2 regions of the Streptomyces sp. PSU-S4-23 genome follow, and region 2 is predicted to be linked to the other one. Evidence: riboswitches for the same ligand, from Rfam matches in the RefSeq annotation. Region 2 holds a riboswitch; the other holds the start of a gene.

Region 1 (14,964 bases), 1.9 Mb from region 2:
CGAGCAGGGGAACCAGTGCAACGCCTACCTCGACCAGTTCTGGCTGACGAAGGGCTGGAGCAACTAAGGGGCCGGGGCCCACCGGCTACGCGGCCGTCGCCCCGCGGGTCACCGTCACCTGGTCCACCAGCTCCTCATAGGTCCGGCGGTCGAACTCTCCCGCCACGGGCGCCACGACGGTCGCCGCGGACAGGGCGACCGCCCGGGCCAGACGTCCCGGCCACGGCAGCCGCTCCACCAGGCCCGACAGCAGACCCGCGACCGCCGAGTCGCCCGCGCCCGTCGGATTGCCCTGGACCCGGCGCGGCGGCACGGCCCGCCAGCGGTCCTCCGCGTCCACGGCGAGCAGGCCCTCCGCGCCCAGTGACGCGACCACCGTGTGCGCCCCGCGCCGGCGGGCGTCCCGGGTGGCCTGCAACGGCTCGTGGGAGCCGGTGAGTTCGGCCAGCTCGTCGGCGTTCGGCTTGACGATGTCCGGGCGTGCGGCCACCCCGCGGCGCAGCGGCTCGCCGCTCGTGTCCAGCAGGACGGGTACGCCCGCGGCCCGGGCGGTCCGCACCAGCCGGGCGTACGCGCCCACCGGTACCCCCGGCGGCAGGCTGCCGCACAGGGCCACCGCGGAGGCGGAGCCCACCAGGTCCTCGTACCCCGCGAGGAACGCCGACCACTCGGCGGGAGCGATCGCCGGACCCGGCTCGTTGAGCTGGGTGGTGTCACCGGTCGTCTCGTCGACCACCGCGATGGTGCGCCGGGTGGCGCCGCCGATGGTGACGAGCGCGTCCTGGACGCCGGGCGTGCCGGCGAGCTGGTCCCGCAGGGAGCGGCCCGTCGCACCGCCCGCGAAGCCCGCGGCGGTCACCGTGTGGCCGAGGGCGGCGAGCACCCGGGCCACGTTCAGGCCCTTGCCGCCGGGCCGTTCGGTCACATCGGTCACCCGGTGCGAGGTGTGCGGCCGCAGTGCGCGTACGCGGTAGGTGATGTCGAGAGCGGTGTTCAGTGTGACCGTCAGGATCACCTGGAGGGCCTCCCTCGAAGTCGTCGCGGCGCCTTCCGTGCGACCTGCGCCGGTCGCGTACGCCCCGTCCCGGAATGCTTCGGCCGACGGTGTGTGCGGCGGCTCGATCATGCCAAACGAGGCGGCGGTCGGCCCAGTCCCCCGGGTCGACCGCCGTACGCCAACGAGTGGATGAATCATCCCAGTTGGGGATCGACCACCCAGGCGCCGCGGCGCATCACGCCCTTGAGGCGGAAACCGGCGTCCAGCAGCACCAGGTCGGCGTCCTTGCCGGGCTCCAGGGAGCCCACGCGGTCGTAGAGGCCCAGCAGCCTGGCCGGGTTGGCCGAGATGGCCGCGACGACGTCCTCCACCGGCAGCCCGTCGACCGTGACCGCCCGCTGGAACGCGCGGTCCAGGGTGAGTGTCGATCCCGCGATGGAACCGCCCTCCACCAGCCGCGCCACCCCCTCGCTGACCTCCACCTCCAGCGGGCCGAGCACATACCGACCGTCGCCGAAACCGGCCGCGTCCATCGCGTCCGTGATGAACGCCACCCGCCCCGCCCCCGCGTGACGGAACGCCAGCCGGAGGGAGGCCGGGTGCAGATGCGTGCCGTCGTCGATCAGCTCGACGGTGATCCGCTCGTCCTCCAGAAGCGCGGCGACGGGGCCCGGCGCGCGGTGGCCGAGCTGCGGCATCGCGTTGAAGAGATGCGTCGCCACGGTGGCGCCCGCGTCGATCGCCGCCACGGTCTGCTCGTACGTCGCGTCCGTGTGCCCGATCGCCGCGATCACGCCGTGCTCGGCGAGCAGCCGCACGGACTCGATGCCGCCGGGCAGTTCGGTGGCGAGGGTGACCATCTTCGCCTGGCCGCGTGCCGCGTCGATCAGCTTGCGGACCTCCGCCGGGTCCGGGTCGCGCAGCAGCGCCTCGGAGTGCGCGCCCTTGCGGCAGGGCGAGATGAACGGTCCCTCGAAGTGGACGCCGGCGATGTCGCCCTGCTCGGCGAGCTCCGACAGCAGCCCGGCCTGCCGGGTGAGGAAGTCCGGGTCGGCGGTGACGGTCGAGGCGACGACGGTGGTGGTGCCGTGCAGCCGGTGGGTGCGGACGGCCGTCAGCACCTCCTCGGCGGTGCCGTGGAAGGAGGCGCCGCCGCCCCCGTGGTTGTGCATGTCGACGAAGCCGGGGACCAGCCAGTGCCCGCGTACGTCGATGGTCTCCGCGTCCCGCGGGGCCGTGCCCGCGATCCGCGTGCCGTCGACGATGACGCGGCCGTCGGTCACGGTCCCGGTGGGAAGTACCACCCGGGCACCGGCGAGAACCTTGCTAGGGGGCATCAGGCGGTTACCTCCGAACGGTCAGTGGTGTGTAGGAGATCCCAGGCGAGGAGCCCAGCGCCCAGGCATCCGGCGGAGTCCCCCAGCGCCGCGGGGACGATCGAGGGGAGCTGCTGGAAGGTGACCCGCCGCCGGACGGCGTCCCGCAGCGGTGCGAACAGCACTTCCCCCGCCTCGGCCAGCCCGCCGCCGATGATGAGCGTGCCGGGGTCCAGCAGGGTGATCGCGGTGACCAGCCCGTCGGCGAGCGCGTCCACGGCCTCCCGCCAGATACGGACGGCGTTCGGGTCACCGGACGCGACGGCCTTCGCGCAGGCCGCGGCGTCCGCCCCCGGGTCCCCGCACGCCTCGGCCCATGCCTCGCTGACAGCGGCGGCCGACGCGTAACGCTCCAGGCAGCCGCGCTGGCCGCACGGGCAGGGGGTCCCGCCGGGCCGTACGACGATATGGCCGATCTCCCCCGCGAAGCCGTGGGCGCCGGCCTCCACCCGGCCGCCCATGCCGATGGCGCCCGCGATGCCGGTGCCGAGGGGCACGAACAGGAAACGGTCCGCTCCCCTGCCCGCGCCGATCCGGCCCTCGGCGAGCCCGCCGGTGCGCACATCGTGCCCGAGCGCGACGGGAACGCCGCCGAGCCGGCGGCCGAGCAGGTCGCGCAGGGGCACGTCGCGCCAGCCGAGGTTGGCCGAGTAGCGGGCGATGCCGCGGTCGGCGTCGACGATGCCGGGGACGGCGACGCCGACCGCGGACGCGGGTTCGCCGAGGTGCCGCTCGCCGTGGGCCCGCAGCTCGGCGGCGAAGGAGAGGATCGACTCCACCACGGCGTCCGGCCCGCGCTCGCGCCCGGTCGCCCGGCGCGCCCGGTGCAGCACGGGCAGGCCGGGTGCCTGACGTGGCGGCCGCCGGTCCGGGCCGCTCCCGGAAGGCCCGGACGGCGCCGCGTCCCCGGCCCCGACCAGGGCGGCCTTCATCCCGGTGCCGCCCACGTCGAGGGCGATGACATGTCTCACGAAGGACAGTGTGGCGCCTGAACCCTGAAGAGGTCTAGTCCACTCGCGGGGCGGGGGTCTGCCACCGGTGCCGTCCGGGGCCGACACCGCGGACTCGTCGGCCAGCCGAGGCGCCGGATACCGTTCCCCCATGGACGACCTCACCGCCCGCGAAAAGGCCATCCTCGCCATGGAGGGGCGCGGCTTCCCCGGGGCGGGTGCCAAGGAGCGCGCCGTGCGCGAGCAGCTGGGACTCGCCCCGATCCGCTACTACCAGCTGCTCAACGCCCTCCTCGACGACCCCCGTGCCCTCGCCCACGACCCGGTCACCGTCAACCGCCTCCGCCGCGTCCGCGACTCCCGCCGCGCCGAGCGCTGACGGACCGCGACCGGGGTGCGCCCCCGGGCCATGCGTGAGCCCGGCCCCCCGCGGATAGGGTCGTGTCATGGGCAGCCACGCGGACTCCTTGCCGACCCCCACGACACCGGCCGGACGTGACGGTCTCGACGCCATCCTCGCCCGGCCCGACCGGGCCGTCCTCGCCTTCGACTTCGACGGGACGCTCGCCCCGATCGTCCCCGACCCCGACCGGGCCCGCGCCCACCCCGACGCGGTCCCCGCCCTCGCCGCCGTCGCCCCCCGGGTCGCCTCCGTCGCGGTCGTCACCGGCCGCCCCGCCGACGTCGCCGTCCGCTACGGCGGCTTCGCCGGGGTTCCCGGGCTCGAACGCCTCGTCGTCCTCGGCCACTACGGCGCCGAACGCTGGGACGCCCGCACCGGCACCGTCACCGCCCCCGCCCCGCACCCCGGCATCGCCGCGGTCCGCGCCGAGCTCCCCGGCGTCCTCGCCGGCTCCGGCGCCGGGAGCGGCGCGTACGTCGAGGAGAAGGGGTTCGCCGTCGCCGTCCACACCCGCCGCGCCGAGGACCCGCAGGCAGCCTTCGAGGCCCTGCGCGAACCCCTCGCCGGCCTCGCCACCCGCCACGGCCTGGTCGTGGAACCGGGACGGCTCGTCCTGGAGCTGCGCCCGCCGGGCATGGACAAGGGCAAGGCGCTGCTGGAGTGGACCCGCGCGACGGGCGCCGAGGCCGTCCTGTACGCGGGTGACGACCTCGGGGACCTCCCCGCCTTCGCCGCCGTCGACAAGCTGCGCTCCGACGGTGTCCACGGCCTGCTGGTGTGCAGCGGCAGCGACGAGGTCACGGAACTGGCCGCCCGCGCGGACCTGGTGGTCGACGGCCCGGCAGGAGTCGTACGGCTCCTGAGATCACTGGACCACCGACTGGCCGAAGCACCCCGGTAACGAGCCGAGCGCCCTGGCGGGGGCGCAGCGGTCCCGCCCCGGGCCGGGGCGCAGCGGTCCGCCCCCGGCCGGCGGCCGCAAGCGGCCCCTCTCACCCGTCCAGCGCGGCCAGCTGGTCCAGGAACCACCGGGCCGGGGGGAGCGCCGTGGCCTGCGCGGCCAGCCGCTTCGTCCGCTCGGCGCGCTCGTCCGCCGGCATCGACAGGGCCTCGTGCAGCGCCGCCGCCGTGCCCCGGATGTCGTACGGGTTCACCGTCACCGCGTCCTCGGCCAGCTCCTCGTACGCACCCGCCTCCCGCGACAGCACCAGCGCGCAGCCCTCGTCGGAGACCACCGGGACCTCCTTGGCGACCAGGTTCATACCGTCCCGGATCGGGTTCACCAGGGCCACGTCCGCCAGCCGGTACGCGGCCAGCGAGCGCGCGAAGTCGTCCTTCACATGCAGTTCCACCGGGGTCCAGCCGGGCGTCCCGTAACGCGAGTTGATCTCCTGGGCGACGCGCTGGACCTCCGCCGTGTACTCCCGGTAGACGGCCAGGTCCTGGCGGGAGGGGTAGGCGAAGGCGACGTGGACGACGCGCCCGCGCCACTCGGGACGCGACCGGAGCAGCTCCTCGTAGGCCAGCAGCCCCCGCACGATGTTCTTCGACAGCTCCGTGCGGTCCACCCGCACGATCGCCTTGCGGGCGCTGCCGTCGGGCGCCGTGCCGATCTGCTCCCGCAGCGTGCGCATCCGGTCGTCCACGTCCGGCTCGTGCGCCCGCCTGCGCAGGAAGTCCCCGTCCGCGCCCAGTCCGTGGACGCCGATGCGGGTGCCCGAGGGGATGCCGGGGCCGAGGACCGCGTGGCAGCAGTCCGTGAACGCGTCCGCCCACCGCCGGGTGAGGAACGCCGCCCGGTCCGCGCCCAGGATCCCGCCGAGGACCTGCGCCGCGATGTCGTCGGGCAGCAGCCGGAAGTAGTCGGGCGGCGCCCACGGCGTGTGCGAGAAGTGGCCGATCCTGAGGTCGGGACGCAGTTCGCGCAGCATCCGGGGGGCCAGGCTGAGGTGGTAGTCCTGGATGAGGACCGCCGCCTCCTGGGCCGCCTCCTGGGCCAGCGCCCGGGCGAACGCGCGGTTGTACGCCTCGTACGACGCCCAGCGCCGCCGGAATTCCGCGTCGAAGACCGGTTCCAGCGGCGTCTGGTAGAGCATGTGGTGCACGAACCACAGCACCGAGTTCGCGATGCCGTTGTACGCGTCCGCGTGCACCTGCGGGGCGATGTCGAGCATCCGCACCCGCTGCCCGCCCGTGTCCGACGGATCGAGCGCGCCGCCCGTACGGCGTACGGCCTCGCGGTCGCCGTCGTTCAGCGCCGCGCACACCCACACCGCGTCCGCCTCCGGGCCGATCGCCGACAGGCCCGACACCAGCCCGCCCCCGCCGCGCCGGGCCGTGAGCGTCCCGGTCTCGTCCAGTGCGTAGGAGACCGGGCCGCGGTTGGACGCGACGAGGACGCGAGCGTGATGCGAAGCCACATGCGTGGAAGCCATGCCTCGAAACCTAGCCCGAGCCGAAAACGCTCAAACGTGCGGTTCGGCCGTATGCGGAACCGTATACAACGGCCGAAACCGGCGCCGGGGCGCGGCGCCGGCCCGCGCCCCCGGAGGGACACGGTCACGCGGCCTTGCGTTCCGCGTACTCCTCGACCTCGGCCATCGGCGGACGCTCCTCCGTGTCCACGCGGTACGTACGCGGCTCGAAGCCGTCCGCGCCCCGCTCGAACTGGGTGAGGGACGGGCGGATCAGATGGCCGCGGGCCAGCCGCAGCTGCGCGGTGCGGTAGATCGCGGCGGCCATGCGGCCAAGCGCCTGGCCGTCCTGGTGGCGGTGGATGCGCACGCCCACGTCGACCTGGGCCAGCGCGTCCAGGCCCACCAGATGCAGGGCGTCGACCAGCATGCCCAGCTCCACCCCGTAGCCGACCGGGAACGGGAGTCGCTCCAGCAGGGAGCGGCGGGCCGCGTACTCGCCGCCGAGCGGCTGGACGAAACCGGCCAGCTGCGGCCAGTGCATGTTCAGCAACGGGCGCGCCATCAGCTCCGTGACGCGCCCGCCCTGGCCCGCGGCGGCCGTGCCGGAGGAGCCCTCGCCGGGCAGCGTCAGCGGCCGGTCGTACATCGCCTTCACGAGGTCCACGCCCGGCTCGGTGAGCAGCGGGCCCACGATCCCGGAGACGAAGTCCGACGAGAACTCCTTCAGGTCCGCGTCGACGAAGCAGACGATGTCCCCGCCGGTCACGAGGAGGGAGCGCCACAGCACCTCCCCCTTGCCGGGCACCGCCGGGATGCGCGGCAGGATGGCGTCGCGGTGCACCACCCTCGCCCCGGCCGCCGCGGCGACCTCGGAGGTGCGGTCCGTGGAGCCGGAGTCGACCACGACGATCTCGTCGACGAGCGGAGCCTGCTGCACGAGGTCGTGGCGGATGACGGAGACGATCTCGCCGACCGTCCCCTCCTCGTTGAGTGCGGGCAGCACCACGCTGACCGTGGAGCCCGAGGCGCGTTTCGCGGCCAGGATCTGGTGGAGCGGACGGTCGGTCACGGACCAGGAGCGGGTGCTCAGCCAGCGCTCGACTTCTTCCAGCACAGTCTGCGGCTCCTCACGTTCGGCGGACGACGGTACGTTCGGTGGACGGCGGTCGTCAAAGGGGATCGGCGGATCTTCGAATGGGTCTCGGTGTGTGATCCGTCTCGCGGTTCGGACGACTATCTCAACTCTGCTGGCCTTCGGTTACAGTCTTGAACAACGCCGGTGACCATCGCATGTCGGGGCCGCCGCTGCCGATACCAGTGAAACAACCGCATACAGCTCATCCAGAGGGGCAGAGGGACACGGCCCGATGAAGCCCCGGCAACCCTCCAGCCGGCACTCGTCATCACAGCGAGGCTCCCGGCTAGGGAAGGTGCCAAATCCGTCTCACGGCGAGATGCGTCGTGAGGAAGATGAGGAGAAAGGGCCTCGCCTCACATGGCTGCGCAGACAGTTGCAAACACCACGAACTCCGTGAATCTCGGTCCCGCCGCGGCCCTGTCCTGCCGTGAGTGCGGCCACCGCGTGCCGCTCGGCCCGGTCTTCGCCTGCGAGGAGTGTTTCGGCCCGCTGGAGATCGCCTACGACTTCTCGGACTACGACACCGAGGAGCTGCGCAAGCGGATCGAGGCGGGCCCCGCGAACATCTGGCGCTACGCGCCGCTGCTGCCGGTCCCGGCGGACGTCGCCGAGAAGCCGAACCTCAACCCGGGCTGGACCAAGCTCGTCAAGGCCGACAACCTGGCGCGCGAGCTGGGCGTGACCGGTGGGCTCTATGTGAAGGACGACTCCGGCAACCCGACGCACTCCTTCAAGGACCGGGTGGTCGCCCAGGCGCTGGAGGCGGCGCGGGCCTTCGGCTTCACCACCCTCTCCTGCTCCTCCACCGGCAACCTCGCGGGCGCGGTCGGCGCCGCGGCGGCCCGTGCCGGACTGCGTTCCTGCGTCTTCATCCCGCACGACCTGGAGCAGGGCAAGATCGTCATGGCCGCGGTGTACGGCGGCGACCTCGTCGGCATCGAGGGCAACTACGACGACGTGAACCGCTTCTGCTCCGAGCTGATCGGCGACCCGGCCGGCGAGGGCTGGGGCTTCGTCAACGTCAACCTCCGGCCGTACTACGCGGAGGGGTCCAAGACCCTGGCGTACGAGATCGCCGAGCAGCTGGGCTGGCGGCTGCCGGACCAGATCGTGGTCCCGATCGCCTCCGGCTCGCAGCTCACGAAGATCGACAAGGGCCTGCAGGAGCTGATCAGGCTCGGGCTCGTCGAGGACCGGCCGTACAAGATCTTCGGCGCGCAGGCCGAGGGCTGCTCGCCGGTGTCGGTCGCCTTCAAGGCGGGCCACGACGTCGTCCGGCCGCAGAAGCCGGACACCATCGCCAAGTCGCTGGCGATCGGCAACCCGGCGGACGGCCCGTACGTCCTCGACATCGCGCGCCGCACGGGCGGCGCGGTGGAGGACGTGAACGACGAGCAGATCGTCGACGCGATCAAGCTGCTCGCCCGCACCGAGGGCATCTTCGCGGAGACGGCCGGCGGCGTGACCGTCGGCGTCACGCGCAAGCTCATCGAGAACGGCGTCCTCGACCCGGCGCAGTCGACGGTCGTCCTCAACACGGGTGACGGCCTCAAGACCCTCGACGCGGTGGCCGGCACGGGTCTGAGCGCTACCATCCGCCCCACCCTCGACTCGTTCCGCGAGGCCGGCCTCGCCTGACCTCCTGCCCGCCCCATCCCCTGCCAGCCGTACTCCGTACTCCGACCGGAGGTCGAACCCCATGAGCGTCACCGTCCGCATCCCCACCATCCTGCGCACCTACACCGGCGGCCGGGCCGAGGTGCCCGCCGAGGGCGCGAACCTCGCCGAGGTCATCGCCGACCTGGAGAAGAACCACACCGGTATCGCGGCCCGTGTCCTGGACGACCAGGGCAAGCTGCGCCGCTTCGTCAACGTGTACGTGAACGACGACGACGTCCGCTTCGAGCAGGGCCTGGAGACGGCGACGCCGGACGGTGCGGGCGTCTCCATCATCCCGGCGGTCGCGGGCGGCTGACGGTCACTCGGCGGAGTGTTCGTTACCCTCGGTAAGGGTGAACACCGAGAGTTCATCGAATTGCCCTCTCCGTGAGAGAAACGGAGGGGGCAATTCTCCATGGTTGAGCAGGGTACAGTTGGGGAACGCGCTCCCGGTTTCCCCGCCGGGGCCCATGAGTTCCTGCCGTGCATCCGGCAAGAAGTAGCCAAAGTGTGCAGTGCTTTTGCGCCATTCGCTCCTTTTGTCGGGCCCGACTTGCCCTGAAGTCGGGCGAATTCTTCGTACATTCCCGACCGGTCATGCCCGGAATTCTCGTCCGATTGACCTGTTGCAGACGGCAGTTGGACAGATACATTCAGCCGCGGTCGACGCGTTCCGGCGCACGCCCCCAACCGTTGGGGGGTGAGGTCTGACCCGGATCCGCGAAGTGTGGATCTGTGCAAGGGCCAGTAATAGGGGAGTTAGGCATGGCTCAGGGCACCGTCAAGTGGTTCAACGCGGAGAAGGGGTACGGCTTCATCGCGGTCGACGGTGGTGCGGATGTATTCGTCCACTACAGCGCCATCCAGATGGACGGCTACCGCACCCTGGAAGAGGGCCAGCGGGTCGAGTTCGAGATCTCGCAGGGGCAGAAGGGTCCGCAGGCCGACATGGTCCGCGTGGCCGGCTGAAGTACGCGCCGACGACTGAACTGATCGACGTGTCGAGGGGCCCGTATCCCACCCGGGATACGGGCCCCTCGGTCCACGCGGCCCCGAATGCCGCCCGGAATCGCACAAGTCCCCGCCGCTCGTGCCCACCACCTGACCCGTCCCCTCACAGGACGGGCCTGACGCCTGCGCCCTGACGCCCGGCCACCACCCCCCAACGAGCCCGCTTCGCGGGCGCGCCTTGCGCCCACCCGTCTCCCGGCCACCACCCCCCAACGAGCCCGCTTCGCGGGCGCGCCTTGCGCCCACCCGTCTCCCGGCCACCACCCCCCAACGAGCCCGCTTCGCGGGCGCGCCTTGCACTCGGGGGGGTCGAGTGCTAATCATTGGCGTTAGCACTCTGAAGGTGAGAGTGACAATGATGGACCGGGTCGGTGAGGCCACGGACCGGGTGGGGCAAGGAACCACCGGCCGGGGCCGTCCGTCGCGGGCGCGGGCGCGGTCCGAAGTAATCACCCCCAGTCCTGGGAGGACCACTTCACATGGCCAAGATCATCGCGTTCGACGAGGAGGCGCGGCGCGGCCTCGAGCGCGGCATGAACCAGCTCGCGGACGCCGTCAAGGTGACCCTCGGCCCCAAGGGCCGCAACGTCGTCCTCGAGAAGAAGTGGGGCGCCCCCACGATCACCAACGACGGTGTCTCCATCGCCAAGGAGATCGAGCTCGAGGACCCGTACGAGAAGATCGGCGCCGAGCTGGTCAAGGAAGTCGCCAAGAAGACGGACGACGTCGCCGGTGACGGTACGACCACCGCGACCGTGCTCGCCCAGGCGCTGGTCCGCGAGGGCCTGCGCAACGTGGCCGCCGGCGCCAACCCGATGGCCCTCAAGCGCGGTATCGAGAAGGCCGTCGAGGCCGTCTCCGCCGCCCTGCTGGAGCAGGCGAAGGACGTCGAGACCAAGGAGCAGATCGCCTCCACGGCCTCCATCTCCGCCGCCGACACCCAGATCGGCGAGCTGATCGCCGAGGCCATGGACAAGGTCGGCAAGGAAGGCGTCATCACCGTCGAGGAGTCGCAGACCTTCGGTCTGGAGCTCGAGCTCACCGAGGGCATGCGCTTCGACAAGGGCTACATCTCGGCGTACTTCGCCACCGACATGGAGCGTATGGAGGCCGTCCTCGACGACCCGTACATCCTGATCGCCAACTCCAAGATCTCCAGCGTCAAGGACCTGCTCCCGCTCCTGGAGAAGGTCATGCAGTCGGGCAAGCCGCTGCTGATCATCGCCGAGGACGTCGAGGGCGAGGCCCTGTCGACCCTGGTCGTCAACAAGATCCGCGGCACCTTCAAGTCCGTCGCGGTCAAGGCCCCGGGCTTCGGCGACCGCCGCAAGGCCATGCTCGGCGACATCGCCATCCTCACGGGCGGCGAGGTCATCTCCGAGGAGGTCGGCCTCAAGCTGGAGAACGCGACCCTGGACCTCCTGGGCCGCGCCCGCAAGGTCGTCATCACCAAGGACGAGACCACCATCGTCGACGGTGCCGGCGCGGCCGAGCAGGTCGCGGGCCGCGTGAACCAGATCCGCGCCGAGATCGAGAACAGCGACTCCGACTACGACCGCGAGAAGCTGCAGGAGCGCCTGGCGAAGCTGGCCGGCGGCGTGGCCGTCATCAAGGCCGGTGCCGCCACCGAGGTGGAGCTCAAGGAGCGCAAGCACCGCATCGAGGACGCCGTCCGCAACGCGAAGGCGGCCGTCGAGGAGGGCATCGTCGCCGGTGGTGGCGTGGCCCTGATCCAGGCGTCCTCGGTCTTCGAGAAGCTGGAGCTGACGGGCGACGAGGCCACCGGTGCCGCCGCCGTCAAGCTGGCACTCGAGGCCCCGCTGAAGCAGATCGCCGTCAACGCCGGCCTGGAGGGCGGCGTCGTGGTGGAGAAGGTGCGCAACCTGACCCCGGGCCACGGCCTGAACGCCGCGACCGGCGAGTACGTCGACCTGGTCAAGGAAGGCATCATCGACCCGGCGAAGGTGACCCGTTCCGCGCTGCAGAACGCCGCCTCCATCGCCGCGCTGTTCCTGACCACCGAGGCCGTCATCGCCGACAAGCCGGAGAAGGCCGCCGCGCCCGCCGGCGGCGGCATGCCGGGCGGTGACATGGACTTCTGAGCCTGAAACCAGGCTCGGACCCGGTCCGTTCCACCGAGGGCGGCACTCCCTGGAAGCAGGGGGTGCCGCCCTCGGCCGTATCCGGGATCACACCGAAGCGCGGGACCGATACGGAATGCCGTGGTCCGCGGAGCGGTTGGAGCGCATGAGCATGCGTATGCATGCGCCCGGCGCATCAGCACCTCGGCAAGGAGCCTCCCGTGTCCGTCTCCGCCTCCCCGTCCCGCGCGGCCGAGATCCTCTCGCGGCCCATCGCGCTCAACGGCCTGACCGTCCCCAACCGCATCGTGATGGCGCCCATGACCCGTCAGTTCTCGCCGGGTGGCGTTCCGGGCGAGGACGTGGCCGCGTACTACGCGCGCCGCGCGGCCGCCGGCGTGGGCCTGATCGTCACCGAGGGCACGTACGTGAACCACGGGTCGGCCGGTCAGAGCGACCGCGTTCCGCGGTTCCACGGCGAGGAGCAGCTGGCCGGCTGGGCGAAGGTCGCCGAGGCCGTGCACACCGCCGGCGGCATGATCGTGCCGCAGCTGTGGCATGTCGGCATGACCCGCAAGGCCGGCGCCCCGCCCGTCCCCGACGCGCCGGCCGTCGGTCCGTCCGGCCTCCGCCTCGACGGCACCGAGGGCACGGGCAGGGCCATGACGCCGCAGGACGTGGACGACGTGATCGCGGCCTTCGCCGAGGCGGCCGCCGCGGCGGAGCGGATCGGCTTCGACGGTGTGGAACTGCACGGCGCGCACGGCTATCTGATCGACCAGTTCCTGTGGGCGGGCACGAACCGCCGCACGGACGGGTACGGCGGCGACGTCGTGGCCCGTACGAGGTTCGCCACCGAGATCGTGGCGGCCGTGCGCGCGGCGGTCTCGCCGTCCTTCCCGGTGATCTTCCGCTTCTCGCAGTGGAAGCAGGAGGTCTACGACGTCCGGATCGCCGACACCCCCGAGGAACTGGAGGCGATCCTCACCCCGCTCTCCGCGGCCGGAGTGGACGTCTTCCACGCCTCCACGCGCCGCCACTGGCTCCCGGAGTTCGACGGCTTTGACCTCAACCTGGCGGGCTGGGCCAAGAAGCTCACGGGCAAGCCGGTCATCACGGTCGGCTCGGTGGGCCTGGACGGCGACTTCCTGCACGCGTTCCGCGGCGAGGGCGCGCCGCTCAAGGGCATCGACGGCATGCTGGACCGCCTGGAGGCGGGGGAGTTCGACATGGTCGCCGTCGGCCGCGCCCTGCTCCAGGACCCCCAGTGGGCCCAGAAGGTCCTTGAGGGCCGCTTCGACGAACTGAAGCCGTACGACGCGGCGTCGCTGAAGACGCTGAACTGAACCCTCGCCCCGGTCCCCGACCGCCGACCGCCGATCACCGATCGCCGGTCTCCGGGGGCGGCGCCCCGCCTGGACCCGCGGGCAGGGTGCCACCCCGGGGCGGGGCGATGGGCGTCAGCCCGTCGGGGAGGGCGCCCCTGGGATTCCGCCGGATTTCGCTTGCTTAAGTCAATCAATCCGATTAGGTTGCTTGAGTCAAGTACATCTGCTGTCCGACGGAGGACCCCTGCCATGTCCGACGCCCCTTCCCCGCCCGCCACGACCGGGGAAGCCCCGCCGCCGCGCCCGAACACCGTGGTGGCGGTGCTGGCCTTCGCCGGAATCGTCGTCTCGCTGATGCAGACCCTGGTCATCCCGATCATCACCGAGCTGCCGCAACTGCTGCACGCCTCGCCGTCGGACACCGCCTGGGCCATCACCGCGACCCTGCTTGCCGCCGCCGTCGCCACCCCCGTGATGGGCCGGCTCGGTGACATGTACGGCAAGCGCCGCATGCTCCTGTTCGGCATGTGCATGCTGGTGGCGGGTTCGGTCACGGCCGCCCTCAGCGACTCCCTGACCCCGATGATCGTCGGACGGGCGCTGCAGGGCCTGTCCTCCGGCGTCATCCCGCTCGGCATCGCCATCCTGCGCGACGAGCTGCCCGCCGAACGGCTCGGCTCCGCCACCGCGGTGATCAGCGCCTCCCTCGGCGTCGGCGGCGCCCTCGGCCTGCCCACCGCCGCGGCCATCGCCGACACCTTCGACTGGCACGTGCTGTTCTGGACCTCCGCCGTACTCGGCGTCGTGGCCGCCGTCCTCGTCCTGGTCCTCGTGCCCGAGTCCGCGGTGCGCACCGGAGGGCGCTTCGACCTGCCCGGCGCCGTCGGCATGGCGGCCGGCCTGATCTGCCTGCTGCTGGCGATCTCCAAGGGCGCCGACTGGGGCTGGGCGAGCGGCACCACCCTCGGCCTGTTCGCGGCGGCCGTCGTGGTCCTCTCGGTCTGGGGCTTCTACGAACTGCGCGTCAGCGAGCCCCTGGTGGACCTGCGCACCACCGCCCGCCGCCAGGTGCTCGTCACCAACCTCGCCTCGGTGGCGATCGGCTTCGCCATGTTCGCGATGTCCCTGGTCATCCCGCAGGTCCTGCAGATGCCCGAGCAGACCGGCTACGGCCTGGGCAAGTCGATGCTCACCGCCGGCCTGGTCATGGCGCCGTCCGGCCTGGTGATGATGGCCCTGGCCCCGGTGTCCGCGCTCGTCTCACGGGCCAGGGGCCCCAAGGTGACCCTGATGATCGGCGCCCTGATCGTCGCCTCCGGCTACGCCCTGAACATCGCCCTCATGGACCAGGTGTGGCACTTCGTGCTGGTCTCCTGCGTCATCGGCGCCGGCATCGGCTTCACCTACGGCTCCATGCCCGCGCTCATCATGGGCGCCGTGCCCCCGTCCGAGACGGGCGCCGCCAACAGCCTCAACACCCTGATGCGGTCCATCGGAACGTCCGTCGCCAGCGCCGTCGCCGGTGTCGTCCTGGCCCATATGACCATGTCCCTCGGCCCGGTCGCCCTGCCCTCCGAGGACGCCTTCCGCACCGTCCTGATCAC
Region 2 (14,964 bases):
CCTGCCCGACGCAGGGCGGCGACCGACCAGCAAAAAGGCCGCAGCCGGGCGCGCGGGCGAGACTCTCGGGAAGGCGCTACGTGAGTCCCAACGGCTCCGACCGCTCGCTGCGGCGCCCGATGCGGCGGAAGCTGCTGCAGGCACTGACCGCGGGCCTGGTCCTGGCGACCGCCACCGGTTGCACATACAAGGACTTCCCCCGCCTTGGTATGCCCACCCCGGTCACGGAGGAGGCTCCTCGGATCCTCTCCCTGTGGCAGGGCTCCTGGGCGGCCGCGCTCGCCGTCGGCTGCCTTGTCTGGGGCCTGATCCTGTGGAGCGCATTCTTCCACCGGCGCAGCCGCACCAAGGTCGAGGTTCCTCGGCAGACCCGCTACAACATGCCGATCGAGGCGTTGTACACGGTTGTCCCCCTCCTCATCATCTCGGTCCTCTTCTACTTCACCGCCCGTGACGAGTCGAAGCTCCTCGACATGTCCAAGAAGCCCGACGTCACCATCAACGTCGTCGGCTTCCAGTGGAGCTGGGGCTTCAACTACGTCTCCCCCGTCGACGGCGTGTCCGGCGACGCGAAGACCGACGCGAACCTGGCCGCCATTCCGGACCGGTACAAGTCGGAGTTCCCGGCGAACGCCGGCGGTGTCTACGACATCGGCACGCCCGCCACGCGCAACCCGCAGACGGGCAACCCCGGTCCCACCCTGTGGCTCCCCAAGGGCAAGACCGTCCGCTTCGTCCTCACCTCGCGTGACGTCATCCACTCCTTCTGGGTGGTGCCGTTCCTGATGAAGCGCGACGTCATCCCCGGCCACACCAACGCGTTCCAGGTGGTCCCCAGCAAGGAGGGGACCTACCTGGGCAAGTGCGCCGAACTCTGCGGCGTCGACCACTCCCGCATGCTGTTCAACGTGAAGATCGTCTCGCCCGAGCGTTACGAGCAGCATCTGAAGGACCTGGCCAAGAAGGGGCAGACCGGTTACATCCCCGCTGGCATCGCGCAGACGGGCCACGAGAAGAACCGGGAGGTGAATGAACTGTGAGCATCCTCAATGAACCCCAGGGTGCCGCCGCGGCCGCGAGCTCGTACGAGAGCGGGTCGCCGGTCAGGCGCAAGCAGCCCGGCAGCACCGTCGTCAAGTGGCTGACCACCACCGACCACAAGACGATCGGCACGCTGTATCTGGCCACGTCGTTCGCGTTCTTCTGCATCGGTGGCGTCATGGCGCTGCTGATGCGTGCGGAACTCGCCCGGCCGGGTCTGCAGGTGATGTCGAACGAGCAGTTCAACCAGGCGTTCACGATGCACGGCACGGTCATGCTGCTGATGTTCGCGACGCCGCTGTTCGCCGGTTTCACGAACTGGATCATGCCGCTGCAGATCGGCGCGCCCGACGTGGCGTTCCCGCGGCTGAACATGTTCGCCTACTGGCTCTACCTGCTCGGCTCGCTCGTCGCGGTCGGCGGTTTCCTCACCCCCGAGGGCGCGGCCGACTTCGGGTGGTTCGCGTACGCACCCCTGTCGGACGCGATCCATTCGCCGGGTATCGGCGGCGACATGTGGATCATGGGCCTGGCCCTCTCCGGTTTCGGAACGATCCTCGGCTCGGTCAACTTCATCACCACGATCATCTGCATGCGGGCCCCCGGCATGACCATGTTCCGCCTGCCGATCTTCGTGTGGAACGTGCTGCTGACCGCGGTGCTGGCCCTGATCGTGTTCCCGGTCCTCGCCGCGGCGCTGTTCGCCCTGGAGGCGGACCGGAAGTTCGGCGCCCACGTGTTCGACGCGACCAACGGCGGTGCCCTGCTGTGGCAGCACCTCTTCTGGTTCTTCGGCCACCCCGAGGTGTACATCATCGCGCTGCCGTTCTTCGGCATCATCTCCGAGGTCATCCCGGTCTTCAGCCGTAAGCCGATGTTCGGCTACACGGGCCTGATCGGCGCCACGATCGCCATCGCCGGACTGTCGGTGACGGTGTGGGCGCACCACATGTACGTCACCGGTGGCGTCCTGCTCCCGTTCTTCTCCTTCATGACGTTCCTCATCGCCGTACCCACCGGCGTGAAGTTCTTCAACTGGATCGGAACGATGTGGAAGGGCTCGCTGTCCTTCGAGACGCCGATGCTGTGGGCGACCGGCTTCCTGATCACCTTCGTGTTCGGTGGTCTGACCGGCGTCATCCTGGCCGCGCCGCCGATGGACTTCCACATCTCGGACTCGTACTTCGTGGTGGCGCACTTCCACTACGTGGTCTTCGGCACGGTCGTGTTCGCGATGTTCGCCGGATTCCACTTCTGGTGGCCGAAGTTCACCGGCAAGTTGCTCGACGAGCGCCTGGGCAAGGTGACCTTCTGGATGCTCTTCGTCGGCTTCCACGGCACCTTCCTGGTCCAGCACTGGCTGGGCGTGGAGGGCATGCCGCGGCGTTACGCGGACTACCTCGCGGCCGACGGCTTCACCGCCCTGAACACGATCTCGACGATCTTCTCGTTCGTGCTCGGCCTGTCGGTCCTGCCGTTCTTCTACAACGTCTGGAAGACGGCCAAGTACGGCAAGCCGGTCGGCGTGGACGACCCGTGGGGCTACGGCCGGTCGCTCGAATGGGCCACCACCTGCCCGCCGCCGCGGCACAACTTCATCACGCTGCCGCGGATCCGCTCCGAAGCGCCCGCCTTCGACCTGCACCACCCGGAGATCACCGCGCTCGAGCAGCTGGAGTACATGGGTGCCGGTGCCGGTAGCAGGGCCGTCGCTGGTGGCAAGGAGGCCGGCAAGTGAAGATCCAGGGCAAGATGTTCCTCTGGCTGGCTCTCTTCTTTCTCATCATGGCCATCGTCTACGGCGTGTGGGCGAAGGAGCCGGCCGGTACCACCGCACTCTTCCTGTCCTTCGGCCTGAGCGTGATGGTCGGCTACTACCTGGCCTTCACGGCCCGGCGGGTCGACGCGGGCGCCCAGGACAACAAGGAGGCCGATGTCGCGGACGACGCCGGTGAGCTCGGCTTCTTCAGCCCGCACAGCTGGCAGCCGCTCGCCCTCGGCCTCGGAGGTGCGCTCGCCTTCCTGGGCGTCGCGATCGGCTGGTGGCTGATGTACTTCGCGGCCCCGTTCATCCTGGTGGGCCTGTGGGGCTGGGTCTTCGAGTACTACCGCGGTGAGAACCGCACCCAGTAGCACCCGGCAGATTCGCGCCCGGCGCACGAGAGAGCCCGGACACTCCGTCAGGAGGGTCCGGGCTCCCTCTTTCGCTCCCTCTTCCTTCCCTCGTACGGGTCACTCGGCGCGCCGTGCTTGACGGACATTCTTAGCGTGATCTCATGAGCCACTCACCGCGAAACCGCACGGTCGTCAGCTGCACCCTGCTGGTGATCGCCTTCGGCGTGGGCCTCGGCGCCTGCACGTCCGACGGCGACCCGCTCTCGGCGAAGCCGTACGACGCGGCGGGGCAGATCAGCTACAACGTCAGTACGAAGAAGAAGGCCGACCCCGGCAAACCGGTGGAGATCACCGTCTCCGACTCGAACGCGCGCATCACGGATGTCACGGCCACCGACAGCCGGGGACGCCAGGTGGCCGGGGAACTCTCCGCCGACGGCAGCCGCTGGCACAGCACCTCACCGCTGGCCGCCGGTGCCCACTACACGGTCCGGGTGAGCACGGAGGACGAGGACGGGGCCCCCGGCCGCAAGGTCATCGACTTCGACACCGGCACCCCCACGACCAAGAAGGTGCTGAACGTCACGTTCGGCCCGAAGCCGGGCACGTACGGCGTCGGTCAGCCGGTCACCGCCGAACTGAGCGCCCCCGTGAAGGACAGGGCCTCCCGGGCGGCCGTGGAGAGCGCCCTCAGGGTGGACTCCGTGCCCGCGGTCCAGGGCTCCTGGTACTGGGTGGACGACAAGACGCTGCACTACCGCCCCAAGGACTACTGGCCCGCCCACGCCACCATCACGGTCCACAGCAACCTCGCGGGAGTGAAGATCGGCGACCGCCTCTGGGGCGGCGAGACAAAGCCGCTGAAGCTCACCACGGGGGACCGGATCGTCGCCCTGACGGACGCGGCGGCGCACCGGATGACGGTCTACAGGGACGGCGAGGTGATCAAGGAGATCCCCGTCACCACCGGCAGGGCCGGCTACGACACCCGCAACGGGATCAAGGTCGTGCTGTCCAAGGAGAGCCCCGTACGGATGCGCGGGACCACCATCGGCATCTCGGAGAACTCGTCGGACTCGTTCGACCTGCTGGTCTACTGGGCGACCCGGGTGACCTGGAGCGGTGAGTACGTGCACGCCGCGCCCTGGTCCGTCGACTTCCAGGGGTACTCCAACGTCAGCCACGGATGCACCGGGATGAGCAACCAGTACGCCCAGTGGTTCTACAACACCGTACGGGTCGGCGACATAGTCCAGGTCGTCAACTCCAAGGGCCAGCAGATGCCCCCGTTCGGCAACGGCTTCGGTGACTGGAACCTCGACTGGAACAAGTGGCGCAAGGGCAGTGCCCTGACCCCCGGGACCTCCCCGGCCGCCGCCGCGGACCGGGCGAGGCTGCGCCCGGAGACGGTCTGAGCCCACGCTCCCGCGCGGCCGGAACCCCGTCCGGCCGCGTCGTACGGCCGCACAGCGGGGCGAACGGCCGGCAGCCGCACCCTTCCCGCCCGGCCCGTCTCTCAGGCCCTCACAAGGGCCTTGCGGCGCAGCAGAGTGGCCAGAGCGGAGGCGAACTCCACCGGCTCCACCGGCAGCGCCACGGCCGTGTCGGCGCGGCTCCAGGTCGCCAGCCACGCGTCCTGCGGCCGTGCGATCAGCAGCAGCACCGGCGGGCACTGGAAGACCTCGTCCTTGATCTGCCGGCAGACGCCCATGCCGCCCATCGGCACGGCCTCGCCGTCGAGCACGCACACGTCGATGCCGCCCTTGTCCAGCTCCCTGATGACGGCTCCAGGCGTGGCGCACTCCACGAACTCGACCACGGGCACGTCCGGGGCCGGCCTGCGCCCGGCAGCTAGCCGGACCTGTTCGCGGGTGTTGGCGTCGTCGCTGTAGACCAGCACCGTGGCGGTCGGCTGCATCATTCCTCCGGGACGTCGGCGTCATACGGAACAAGCCGTTGCGCCGGATGCTACTCCCTTGAACACGAGGTCAACAGCTGTTCGGACGAGGCTTCGATGGGCCATCCGGGCAGTCCACAGGGCGGGGACACCCCGAACGGCACCCCCCGGAGTGAGGGCGAGATAAGCGCCCGACATAATGTCGGTCGTGGCGACAGCAACGACAGTAGACACCGGGCACGCGCACCCGTCGGTCAATCGACCGAACCTCACCAGCGTCGGAACCATCATTTGGCTGAGCTCCGAGCTGATGTTCTTCGCGGCCCTCTTCGCGATGTACTTCACCCTTCGATCGGTGACCGGGCCGGACCACTGGAAGGAGATGGCCAGCCATCTCAACTTCCCGTTCTCGGCCACCAACACCACCATCCTGGTGCTCTCCTCCCTGACCTGTCAGCTCGGCGTGTTCGCCGCCGAGCGCGGTGACGTGAAGAAGCTCCGGGGCTGGTTCATCGTCACCTTCATCATGGGTGCGATCTTCATCGGCGGTCAGGTCTTCGAATACACGAGCCTGGTCAAGGAGGAGGGCCTCTCGCTCTCCTCCGACCCCTACGGCTCGGTCTTCTACCTGACCACCGGCTTCCACGGCCTGCACGTGACGGGCGGCCTCGTGGCCTTCCTCCTGGTCCTGGGCCGCACCTACGCGGCGCGCAGGTTCACTCACGAGCAGGCGACCGCCGCCATCGTCGTGTCCTACTACTGGCACTTCGTCGATGTCGTCTGGATCGGCCTCTTCGCCACGATCTACATGATCAAGTAGACGGCCGCTGGCCGCGGCGGACGGTCACCCGATCCGGGAGAACCGATCGCCCGCGACGAACCGGTCCCAATTCCAGAAGCATCGACGCAGAAGATCCTGACACCGGGGTAATCCGTGAAAAAGCTCTCCGCACGACGACGCCATCCGATGGCGGCGCTCGTCGTCCTACTCATCGCGCTGACGCTCTCCGGGGGGCTCTACGCCGCGTTCGCGCCCGCGGACAAGGCGCAGGCCGATGACAGCGCCCAGTCCCTCGCCATCGAGGAGGGCAAGAAGCTCTACTCGGTGGGCTGCGCCAGTTGCCACGGCACCGGCGGTCAGGGCAGCTCCGACGGCCCGAGTCTGGTCGGCGTCGGCGCGGCGGCCGTCGACTTCCAGGTCGGCACCGGCCGTATGCCGGCCGCGACCTCGCAGGGCGCCCAGGTCCCGAAGAAGAAGAACATCTACACGCAGGCCCAGATCGACCAGCTCGCGGCGTACGTCGCCTCCCTCGGCGCCGGCCCGGCCGTCCCGTCGAAGAACGACTACAGCCCCGAGGGCGCCGACATCGCCAAGGGCGGTGACCTCTTCCGGACCAACTGCGCGCAGTGCCACAACTTCACCGGCAAGGGCGGCGCGCTGACGCACGGCAAGTTCGCACCGACCCTTGAGGGCGTCGACCCGAAGCACATCTACGAGGCCATGCAGACCGGCCCGCAGAACATGCCGTCCTTCCCCGACACCACGATGTCCCAGCAGAACAAGAAGGACATCATCGCCTACCTGAACGCGGTCAACGGTGACCAGACGGAGAACCCGGGCGGCCTCGAGCTGGGCGGTCTCGGTCCGGTCTCCGAGGGCCTGTTCGCCTGGATCTTCGGACTGGGCGCCCTGATCGCGGTCGCCGTCTGGGTCGCCGCTCGGACCGCAAAGGCCAAGAAGTCATGAGTAGCCAAGACATTCCAGAAGAGAACCTGCCCGCTGAGCAGGACACCGCACCAGGTGCCGTGACGGTGGCGGACGAGGAGAACCCGTTCGCCGACCCGGGCCTCCCGCCCCACGAGCACCGCATCCAGGACATCGACGCGCGCGCCGCCAAGCGCTCCGAGCGCACGGTCGCCCTGCTGTTCACCGTGTCGATGCTGGCCACCCTCGGCTTCATCGCCTCGTACGTCACGATCCCCGGTGACAAGTCGATCTACGTCTTCCCGATCGGGCACATCAGCGCGATGAACTTCGCGCTGGGCGTGACGCTGGGCGTGGCGCTGTTCGCCATCGGCGCGGGCGCCGTCCACTGGGCCCGCACCCTGATGTCCGACGTGGAGATCGCCGACGAGCGTCACCCGATCGAGGCGCCGCCCGAGGTCAAGTCGAAGGTCATGGCCGACTTCCGGCAGGGCGCCAAGGAGTCCCAGCTCGGCCGGCGCAAGCTGATCCGCAACACGATGCTCGGCGCGGTCGCCCTGGTGCCGCTCTCCGGTCTCTTCCTGCTGCGCGACCTCGGCCCGCTGCCCGAGACGAAGCTGCGGCACACGGCGTGGCGCAAGGGCAGGCTCCTCGTCAACATGAACACCAACGAGCCGCTGCGTCCGTCCGACGTCGCGGTGGGCTCGCTGACCTTCGCCAAGCCCGAGGGCCTGGAGGAGACCGACGAGGACTTCCAGAAGGAGATCGCCAAGGCGGCCTTGATGATCGTCCGGCTGCAGCCGGGCAACATCAAGGACAAGAAGGAACTCGAGTGGTCCCACGAGGGCATCGTGGCGTACTCGAAGATCTGCACCCACGTCGGTTGCCCGATCTCCCTGTACGAGCAGCAGACGCACCACGCGCTCTGCCCGTGCCACCAGTCCACCTTCGACCTCTCCGACGGTGCCCGAGTCATCTTCGGCCCGGCCGGTCACGCCCTGCCGCAGCTGCGCATCGGCGTCAACGCGGACGGTTACCTCGAAGCGCTCGGCGACTTCGAGGAGCCCGTCGGTCCTTCCTTCTGGGAGCGCGGATGAGTACTACGACGACCAACGAGTCCCGCTCGCGCGGGAGGGCACCAGCCGGCGAGCGCGTCGCCGACTGGGCGGACGGCCGACTGGGGATCTACTCCCTGGCCAAGGCCAACATGCGCAAGATCTTCCCCGACCACTGGTCGTTCATGCTGGGCGAGATCTGCCTCTACAGCTTCATCATCATCATCCTCACGGGTGTGTATCTGACGCTGTTCTTCCACCCGTCGATGAACGAGGTGGAGTACCACGGCAGCTACGTCCCGCTGCAGGGCCAGCTGATGAGCGAGGCGTTCAACTCGACGCTGCACATCAGCTTCGACGTCCGCGGCGGTCTGCTGATCCGGCAGATCCACCACTGGGCGGCGCTGGTCTTCCTCGCCGGCATGTTCGTGCACATGATGCGCGTGTTCTTCACGGGCGCGTTCCGCAAGCCGCGTGAGATCAACTGGCTGTTCGGCTTCCTGCTGTTCGTCCTGGGCATGTTCACCGGCTTCACCGGTTACTCGCTCCCGGACGACCTGCTCTCCGGCACCGGTGTCCGCTTCATGGAGGGCGCGATCCTGTCGGTGCCGATCGTCGGCACGTACCTGTCGTTCTTCCTCTTCGGCGGCGAGTTCCCGGGCGGCGACTTCGTGGCCCGCTTCTACTCGATCCACATCCTGCTGCTGCCGGGCATCATGCTCGGCCTGGTGGTCGGCCACCTGATCCTGGTCTTCTACCACAAGCACACGCAGTTCGCGGGTCCCGGAAAGACGAACAACAACGTGGTCGGCATGCCGCTGCTGCCGGTGTACATGGCGAAGGCCGGAGGCTTCTTCTTCCTGGTCTTCGGTGCCATCGCGATCGTCGCGGCGATCGCCCAGATCAACCCGATCTGGGCGATGGGCCCCTACCGTCCGGACCAGGTGTCCACGGGCGCCCAGCCGGACTGGTACATGGGCTTCTCCGAGGGCCTGATCCGTACGATGCCGGGCTGGGAGATCAACTTCGCGGGCCACACGCTCGTCCTGGGCGTCTTCATCCCCCTGGTGATCTTCCCGCTGATCCTGGTCGCGATCGCGGTCTACCCGTTCATCGAGTCGTGGGTCACCGGCGACAAGCGCGAGCACCACATCCTGGACCGCCCGCGCAACGCCCCGACCCGCACCGCCTTCGGCGCCGCCTGGATCGCCTGGTACTTCGTGCTGCTGGTCGGCGGTGGAAACGACCTCTGGGCCACCCACTTCCACCTGTCGATCAACTCGATCACCTGGTTCGTCCGCATCTCGTTCTTCGTGATGCCGGTGCTCGTGTTCGTCATCACCAAGCGGGTCTGCCTCGGCCTCCAGCGCCGCGACCGCGACAAGGTGCTGCACGGCCGCGAGTCGGGCATCATCAAGCGGCTGCCGCACGGTGAGTTCATCGAGGTCCACGAGCCGCTCAGCCAGGAGCAGCTGCACACGCTCACGGCGCACGAGCAGTACCAGCCGGTCGAGATCGGCCCGACGGTCGACGAGAACGGCGTCGAGCGGAAGGTCAAGGGCTCCCAGAAGCTGCGCGCGAAGCTCAGCAACGCCTACTACGGGGAGGACAACCAGATCCCCAAGCCCACGGTCGAGGAGTACAAGGAGATCACGAGCGGCCACGGCCACCACTGATCGCTGCGCGCGCCACGCCACGGTCGAAGGGCCCCGTCCAGTGCATGGACGGGGCCCTTTGCCGTGCCCCGGGGTGGATAGGGTGGAGCTGTCCCCGAACGGGGGACGAGGACCCGTCCGCGGCACGGCGGGGGTCCGGCGGAGAACCCAGTCCCCTTCTTCGGGACATGACCCAGGAGCGGCTTATGAGCGCTGTGCACCCCGCTGGAGGCGACACCGCGGCGGGCCGTTCCTGGCCCCAGGTGCTGAACGGGCTGCTCGACGGCCGCGACCAGAGTGCGGACGACACGGCCTGGGCGATGGACCGGATCATGCGCGGCGAGGCGACGGACGCCCAGATCGCCGGGTTCGCGGTCGCCCTGCGGGCGAAGGGCGAGACGGTCGAGGAGATCACCGGACTCGTGCGTGCGATGTACGAGCACGCGAATGTGATCGAGGTGCCGGGACGGACGGTCGACATCGTCGGCACGGGCGGCGACGGCGCCAGGACCGTGAACATCTCCACGATGTCGTCGATCGTGGTCGCGGGCACGGGCGCGAAGGTCGTCAAGCACGGCAACCGGGCCGCGTCCTCCGCCTCCGGGGCCTCGGACGTGCTGGAGAAGCTCGGGGTCAATCTGGAGCTGACGCCGCAGCGGGTGGCGGAAGTGGCCGAGGAGGCGGGGATCACCTTCTGCTTCGCCGTGAAGTTCCACCCGGCGCTGCGGCACGTGGCCGCGGCACGCGGGCAGCTCGGCATCCGGACGGTGTTCAACTTCCTCGGTCCGCTGACGAACCCGGCCCGGGTGAAGACGCAGGCGATCGGCGTCGCCGATCCGAGAATGGCGCCGATCATGGCCGGGGTCTTCGCGGAGCGCGGGAACTCGTCCCTGGTCTTCCGGGGCGACGACGGCCTGGACGAGCTGACGACCACGTCGACGTCCCGGGTGTGGATCGTGCGTGACGGCAAGGTCACCGAGGAGTCCTTCGACCCCCGGGACGTCGGCATCGAGCTGGTCCCGGTGGAGGCGCTGAGGGGCGCCGACGCGTCGTACAACGCCGATGTCGCGCGCCGGCTGCTGGAGGGCGAGACGGGGCCGGTGCGCGATGCGGTGCTGCTGAACTCGGCGGCGGCCCTGGTGGCGCTGGATCCCGGGGAGGGTCCGCTCGCGGACCGGATCCGGGCGGGCATGGAGAAGGCGGCGGTGTCGATCGACTCCGGGGCGGCCAAGCGGGTCCTGGACCGGTGGGTGGCGGTCAGCAACGCGTAGCGCCCGCGGGGCCGGGGGTTGCTGCCGCACCGCGGTGGGGAAGCGGCCGTCCGGGTGGTAAAAGGCCAGGTCAAACGCGCGACGGGGATGCGGCCGGAGTACAGTGAACGCGTGGCGGTCCCCGCCGGTCACGCCCGCGCCGGCCGGAACGCCCATGGGAGACCGGCCGGTCGCAAGGAGCGAGGCATGATTCACTCAGCCGATATCCGCGAATGGCGCAATCAGGATGTGATCGACCCCAAGGGCCGCAGGATCGGGGCCCTGGAGGCCGTCTACGTGGACACCGCCACCGATTCTCCGGCCATGGCCACCGTCCGCACCGGACTGCCCACCCGCCACAAGCTCGTCTTCGTCCCCCTCGACGAGGCGACCCTGGGGCCGGGCTATGTGAAGGTGGCGCACTCCAGGGGGCTGGTGAGGAAGGCGCCGTCCATGGGCGTGGACGACGTCCTCCCGGTCGAGCGGGAGGCCGAGGTCTACCAGCACTACGACAAGCCCTACGAACCCGGAGCCGACCGGGGACGCCGCCTGGCGCGCCGCTGAACGGCGCTTCGGGCGCGGTACCGCCGGAGGATGTGGTCGCTCATGGCGCTGTTCCTGTTCCTGATCCTCGTGGCGATCGCGCTGGGGCTCGTGGGCGCGGTCGTCAAGGGGCTCTTCTACCTTCTGATCATCGGCATCGTGGTCCTCGTGGCCGACTTCGTGCTGCTCGGTGCGCGCTGGTCCCGCTCGCGCAGGCGCCCCGTGCGGTGAGGCGGGCGCGGGCGCCGGTGACCGTCCCGGTATCCGGACAGACATTGCGGTCGGACGGTCACGTCCCGTAGTGTCCCGGCCAGGTCATGAGTGACAGTCATTCGGCCCCGGCCGGCTGTCCGGCAACCCTCCGTCCGTGGCGGGGTGCCCCGGGTGAAGACCAGGCCGCAGGCAGCGAGGTCTGCGGCAAGCGCGGACCCCTCGCCTCACCAGGGGTCCTGGTCGTTCGAGGGAGCCTTTCCGTGAGCAAGCGAATGCGCTAGGGCCGCAGAGCCCCGCCTCCGCATCCTCCTTCTCACCCTTCTCCGTGCCGCCGACGCTGACGCGCGCCCTCCGGCGTGCCGCCCGGCACGGCGATTCCACCTGCCTCACGGGAGTGCACCCATGTCCGTCTCCACCGTTGCCGTCGCCCCTTCCGTCCGCCCTTCCGTCCGCACCCCGCTGCCCGTTCTGGGCGGCGACGTCACCGTCCCGCTCGTCACGGGCGGTGAGGTCGCCTACGCCGCGCTCGACTACGCGGCCAGCGCACCGGCACTGCGGCGGGTGTGGGACGACGTGGCGGCGTACGCGCCGTACTACGGCAGTGTCCACCGCGGCGCCGGGTATCTGTCGCGGCTGTCCACCGACCTCTTCGAGAACGCCCGCAGGACCGTCGCCGGGTTCCTCGACTGCCGCGAGGACGACCAGGTGATCTTCACCCGGTCCACCACCGACTCCCTCAACCTGCTCGCCGCCGCCCTCCCGGCCGGCTGCCGGGTCTTCGTCTTCGAGACCGAGCACCACGCCTCCCTGCTGCCGTGGCGGAACGCCCCGGTCACCTTCCTCGACGCCCCGCGCACCCCGCGGCAGGCCGTCGCGACCCTGGAGCGCGCCCTCGCGGACCGCTCCCCGCACGACGAGGCCCTCGTCTGCGTCACCGGCGCCTCCAACGTCACCGGCGAGCTGTGGCCGGTACGCGAACTCGCCGCGGCCGCCCACGCGCACGGCGCGCGGATCGCGCTGGACGCCGCCCAGCTCGCCCCGCACCACCCGGTGTCCGTCCGCGACCTCGACGTCGACTGGGTCGCCTTCTCCGGCCACAAGCTGTACGCCCCCTTCGGCTCGGGCGTCCTGGCCGGCCGCGCCGACTGGCTGCGGCAGGCCGAGCCCTACCTCGCGGGCGGCGGCGCCAGCCGCAGTGTCACCCGGCGCGCCGACGGGGGTGTGGACGTCGAGTGGCACGAGGGCGCCGCGCGGCACGAGGCCGGATCACCCAACGTCATCGGCGCCCATGCCATCGCCTCCGCCTGCAGGGCGCTCACCGAGGCCGGCTTCGACACCCTCGTCGCCCGCGAGCAGCACCTGGTCCGCACGGTCCGCGAGGGGCTCGCCGAGGTCCCCGGGGTCAGGATCCTGTCCCTGTTCGGCGACGACGCGCCGCGGGTCGGGGTCATCTCCTTCGTCGTCGAGGGCTGGAACAGCTCCCGCTTCGCCGCCGCGCTCTCCGCCGAGTACGGCATCGGCGTCCGCGACGGTCTGTTCTGCGCCCACCCGCTGGTGCGCATCCTGGTCGGCGGCGATCCGCGGAGCGGGCACGCGTGCGGCGCCCCCGGCGGCACCCCTGGCGACCGGCCTCTCGACGCGATCCGCGTCAGCTTCGGCGCGGGCACCCCCGACGAGCACGTGGAGCGCTTCCTCCACGCGGTGGGACGGCTCGTCCGCGACGTCCGGTGCGGTTCGGCGGCGCCCCGGGACTTCCAGCGGAGCGCCTAGTTGTCGAGGCCGATCGCGAACGCCGCCTCCAGGTCGTGCTGTGAGTACGTACGGAAGGCGACGTGGGTGTCCGTGGCCAGCACGCCCGGGATCTTGCTGATCCGGCCGGGGATGACGTCCGCCAGGTCGTCGTGGGCCTTGACCCGGACCATGGCGACGAGGTCGTACGTACCGGTCACGGAGAAGACCTCGCTGACGCAGTCCAGGGCGGCGATCGACTCGGCGATCTCGGGGATCCGGTCCACGCTTGTCTTGATGAGCACGATCGCGGTGATCACGGCTGGTTTTCTCCCTCGGGGGCCTGGGCAGGGGGTTTCACCCTACTCGTACGCCCGTAGCGCACCCAGGCGTAGACGAATCCCAGGGAGAAGCCCACCAGGTGGGCCAGGTAGGCCACCCCGGGTCCGTGCGTGGTACGGCCCGCCGCCATCCACTGCAGGGTCGCCCAGAAGGGCAGCACCACCCAGGCGGGAAAGCGCAGCGGCAGGAAGAGCAGGAACGGGAAGAGACTGGTCACCCGGGCCTTGGGGAACAGGAACAGAAAGGCGCCGAGGACCGCGGAGATCGCCCCGGACGCCCCCACCAGCGTCTGCGCCGACCCGGCGTTGGCGGCGGCGTAGCCGAGCAGGGCGAGATAGCCGCAGCCCGCGTAGAACAGGGCGAACTCCACATGGCCCATCCGCTCCTCGGCCATCGCCCCGAAGACGTAGAGGAAGAGCATGTTGCCCAGCAGATGTACCCAGCTTCCGTGCACGAACAGCGCCGTCGCGGGGGTGAGCGCGGTCCGCGGCGCCCCGCCGAACAGCTCGACCGGCACCACGCCCCAGCGGGCGAAATAGGCCCGCTGCGCGGCCGACAGCGCGTCCCCGGACCCGTACGCCGGGTTCAGTCCCGAGGCCGGCCCGAGCAGGAAGATCAGGCAGCACAGGGCGATCAGTCCGTAGGTCACCGGTGCCGGCTGGCCCCGCAGCGCTCGGGCGGCCGCCCTGCTCCAGGTGCTGATCATGGAACAGAGCATGGCGTAACGGGACCGATCCGCACAGAGTGCCTCGCCGCGGGGTACGGGCGGGCGGCGGGTACCCGCCAGGCCGTAGGGTTACGAGCCACACGCTCCAGGGAAACTGGCGCATCACGGAGACTGGAAGAAGGAAGAGCAGCCACGATGACGGTTCCCCTGCCGACGGAGAAGACCCGCTGGCGCTGCACGCTCTGCGGCAACCTGACGCGGTTCGACGTGACCCGCTCGTCGAAGGTCGTCGAGTACGTGCACCTGGATCTGGCCGGAGAGCCGACGGTCGAGGAGCGCGAGGTGGTCAGTGAGACCATCGAGTCGGTGCGTTGCCGCTGGTGCAACGCCGTGGACCAGGTGGAGCTCGTGGACAGGCCGGGTGCCGGCTCCTGAGGGAGGCGGTCCCGCACAGGCATTGGGGTGACGGATGGTGGAGACCACGGGCGGGGAGTCGGCCGACGGCACCGCTGAGGTGCTCGACCGTCCGCTGCCCGAGGGTGTGCGCCGCCGGGTCGTGCAGATCGTGTCCGACGGATTCGGCGGCCTGACCCTCGGCGACCTGCCCCCGCAGCTGCGGCAGTACGCCCGGTTCGCCCCCAACCGCCGGGCGAAGTTCGCCGGCAACGCCATGGCGGCGGCCCTGGAGACGGACGCGCTGTTCCGGCAGCGCATCGCGGAACGGCTCAGAGAGTCCCAGCCGGAGCTCGCCGG

The links. Region 2 has a riboswitch for S-adenosylmethionine ahead of ACZ79I_RS10070 (aminotransferase class V-fold PLP-dependent enzyme). Riboswitches for the same ligand answer to the same signal wherever they lie in the genome.
Region 1: it holds a riboswitch for S-adenosylmethionine, as region 2 does, so the genes downstream of both, thrC (threonine synthase) here and ACZ79I_RS10070 (aminotransferase class V-fold PLP-dependent enzyme) in region 2, are expected to answer to the same signal.

What each region holds. Positions count from the first base shown of each region.
Region 1 covers NZ_JBVMUU010000002.1:3,975,545-3,990,508, reverse strand. Annotated here, with positions in the region: gene ACZ79I_RS18210 (carbohydrate-binding protein) at 1-67, shown strand, start outside; gene ACZ79I_RS18205 (1-phosphofructokinase family hexose kinase) at 86-1,015, opposite strand; gene nagA (N-acetylglucosamine-6-phosphate deacetylase) at 1,192-2,334, opposite strand; gene ACZ79I_RS18195 (ROK family protein) at 2,334-3,344, opposite strand; gene ACZ79I_RS18190 (DUF3263 domain-containing protein) at 3,475-3,702, shown strand; gene otsB (trehalose-phosphatase) at 3,770-4,627, shown strand; gene ACZ79I_RS18180 (alpha,alpha-trehalose-phosphate synthase (UDP-forming)) at 4,719-6,161, opposite strand; gene ACZ79I_RS18175 (glucosyl-3-phosphoglycerate synthase) at 6,286-7,257, opposite strand; SAM riboswitch class I at 7,478-7,620, shown strand; gene thrC (threonine synthase) at 7,639-8,919, shown strand; gene ACZ79I_RS18165 (MoaD/ThiS family protein) at 8,981-9,256, shown strand; gene ACZ79I_RS18160 (cold-shock protein) at 9,706-9,909, shown strand; gene groL (chaperonin GroEL) at 10,431-12,053, shown strand; gene ACZ79I_RS18150 (NADH:flavin oxidoreductase) at 12,254-13,378, shown strand; gene ACZ79I_RS18145 (MFS transporter) at 13,610-14,964, shown strand, end outside.
Region 2 covers NZ_JBVMUU010000002.1:2,030,244-2,045,207, reverse strand. Annotated here, with positions in the region: gene ctaC (aa3-type cytochrome oxidase subunit II) at 81-1,040, shown strand; gene ctaD (aa3-type cytochrome oxidase subunit I) at 1,037-2,779, shown strand; gene ACZ79I_RS10120 (cytochrome c oxidase subunit 4) at 2,776-3,174, shown strand; gene ACZ79I_RS10115 (L,D-transpeptidase) at 3,318-4,571, shown strand; gene ACZ79I_RS10110 (response regulator) at 4,673-5,074, opposite strand; gene ctaE (aa3-type cytochrome oxidase subunit III) at 5,253-5,873, shown strand; gene qcrC (cytochrome bc1 complex diheme cytochrome c subunit) at 5,988-6,800, shown strand; gene qcrA (cytochrome bc1 complex Rieske iron-sulfur subunit) at 6,797-7,855, shown strand; gene qcrB (cytochrome bc1 complex cytochrome b subunit) at 7,852-9,489, shown strand; gene trpD (anthranilate phosphoribosyltransferase) at 9,675-10,739, shown strand; gene ACZ79I_RS10080 (PRC-barrel domain-containing protein) at 10,926-11,282, shown strand; gene ACZ79I_RS10075 (hypothetical protein) at 11,325-11,492, shown strand; SAM riboswitch class IV at 11,575-11,691, shown strand; gene ACZ79I_RS10070 (aminotransferase class V-fold PLP-dependent enzyme) at 11,877-13,244, shown strand; gene ACZ79I_RS10065 (Lrp/AsnC family transcriptional regulator) at 13,241-13,522, opposite strand; gene ACZ79I_RS10060 (rhomboid family intramembrane serine protease) at 13,519-14,250, opposite strand; gene ACZ79I_RS10055 (hypothetical protein) at 14,407-14,646, shown strand; gene ACZ79I_RS10050 (NYN domain-containing protein) at 14,681-14,964, shown strand, end outside.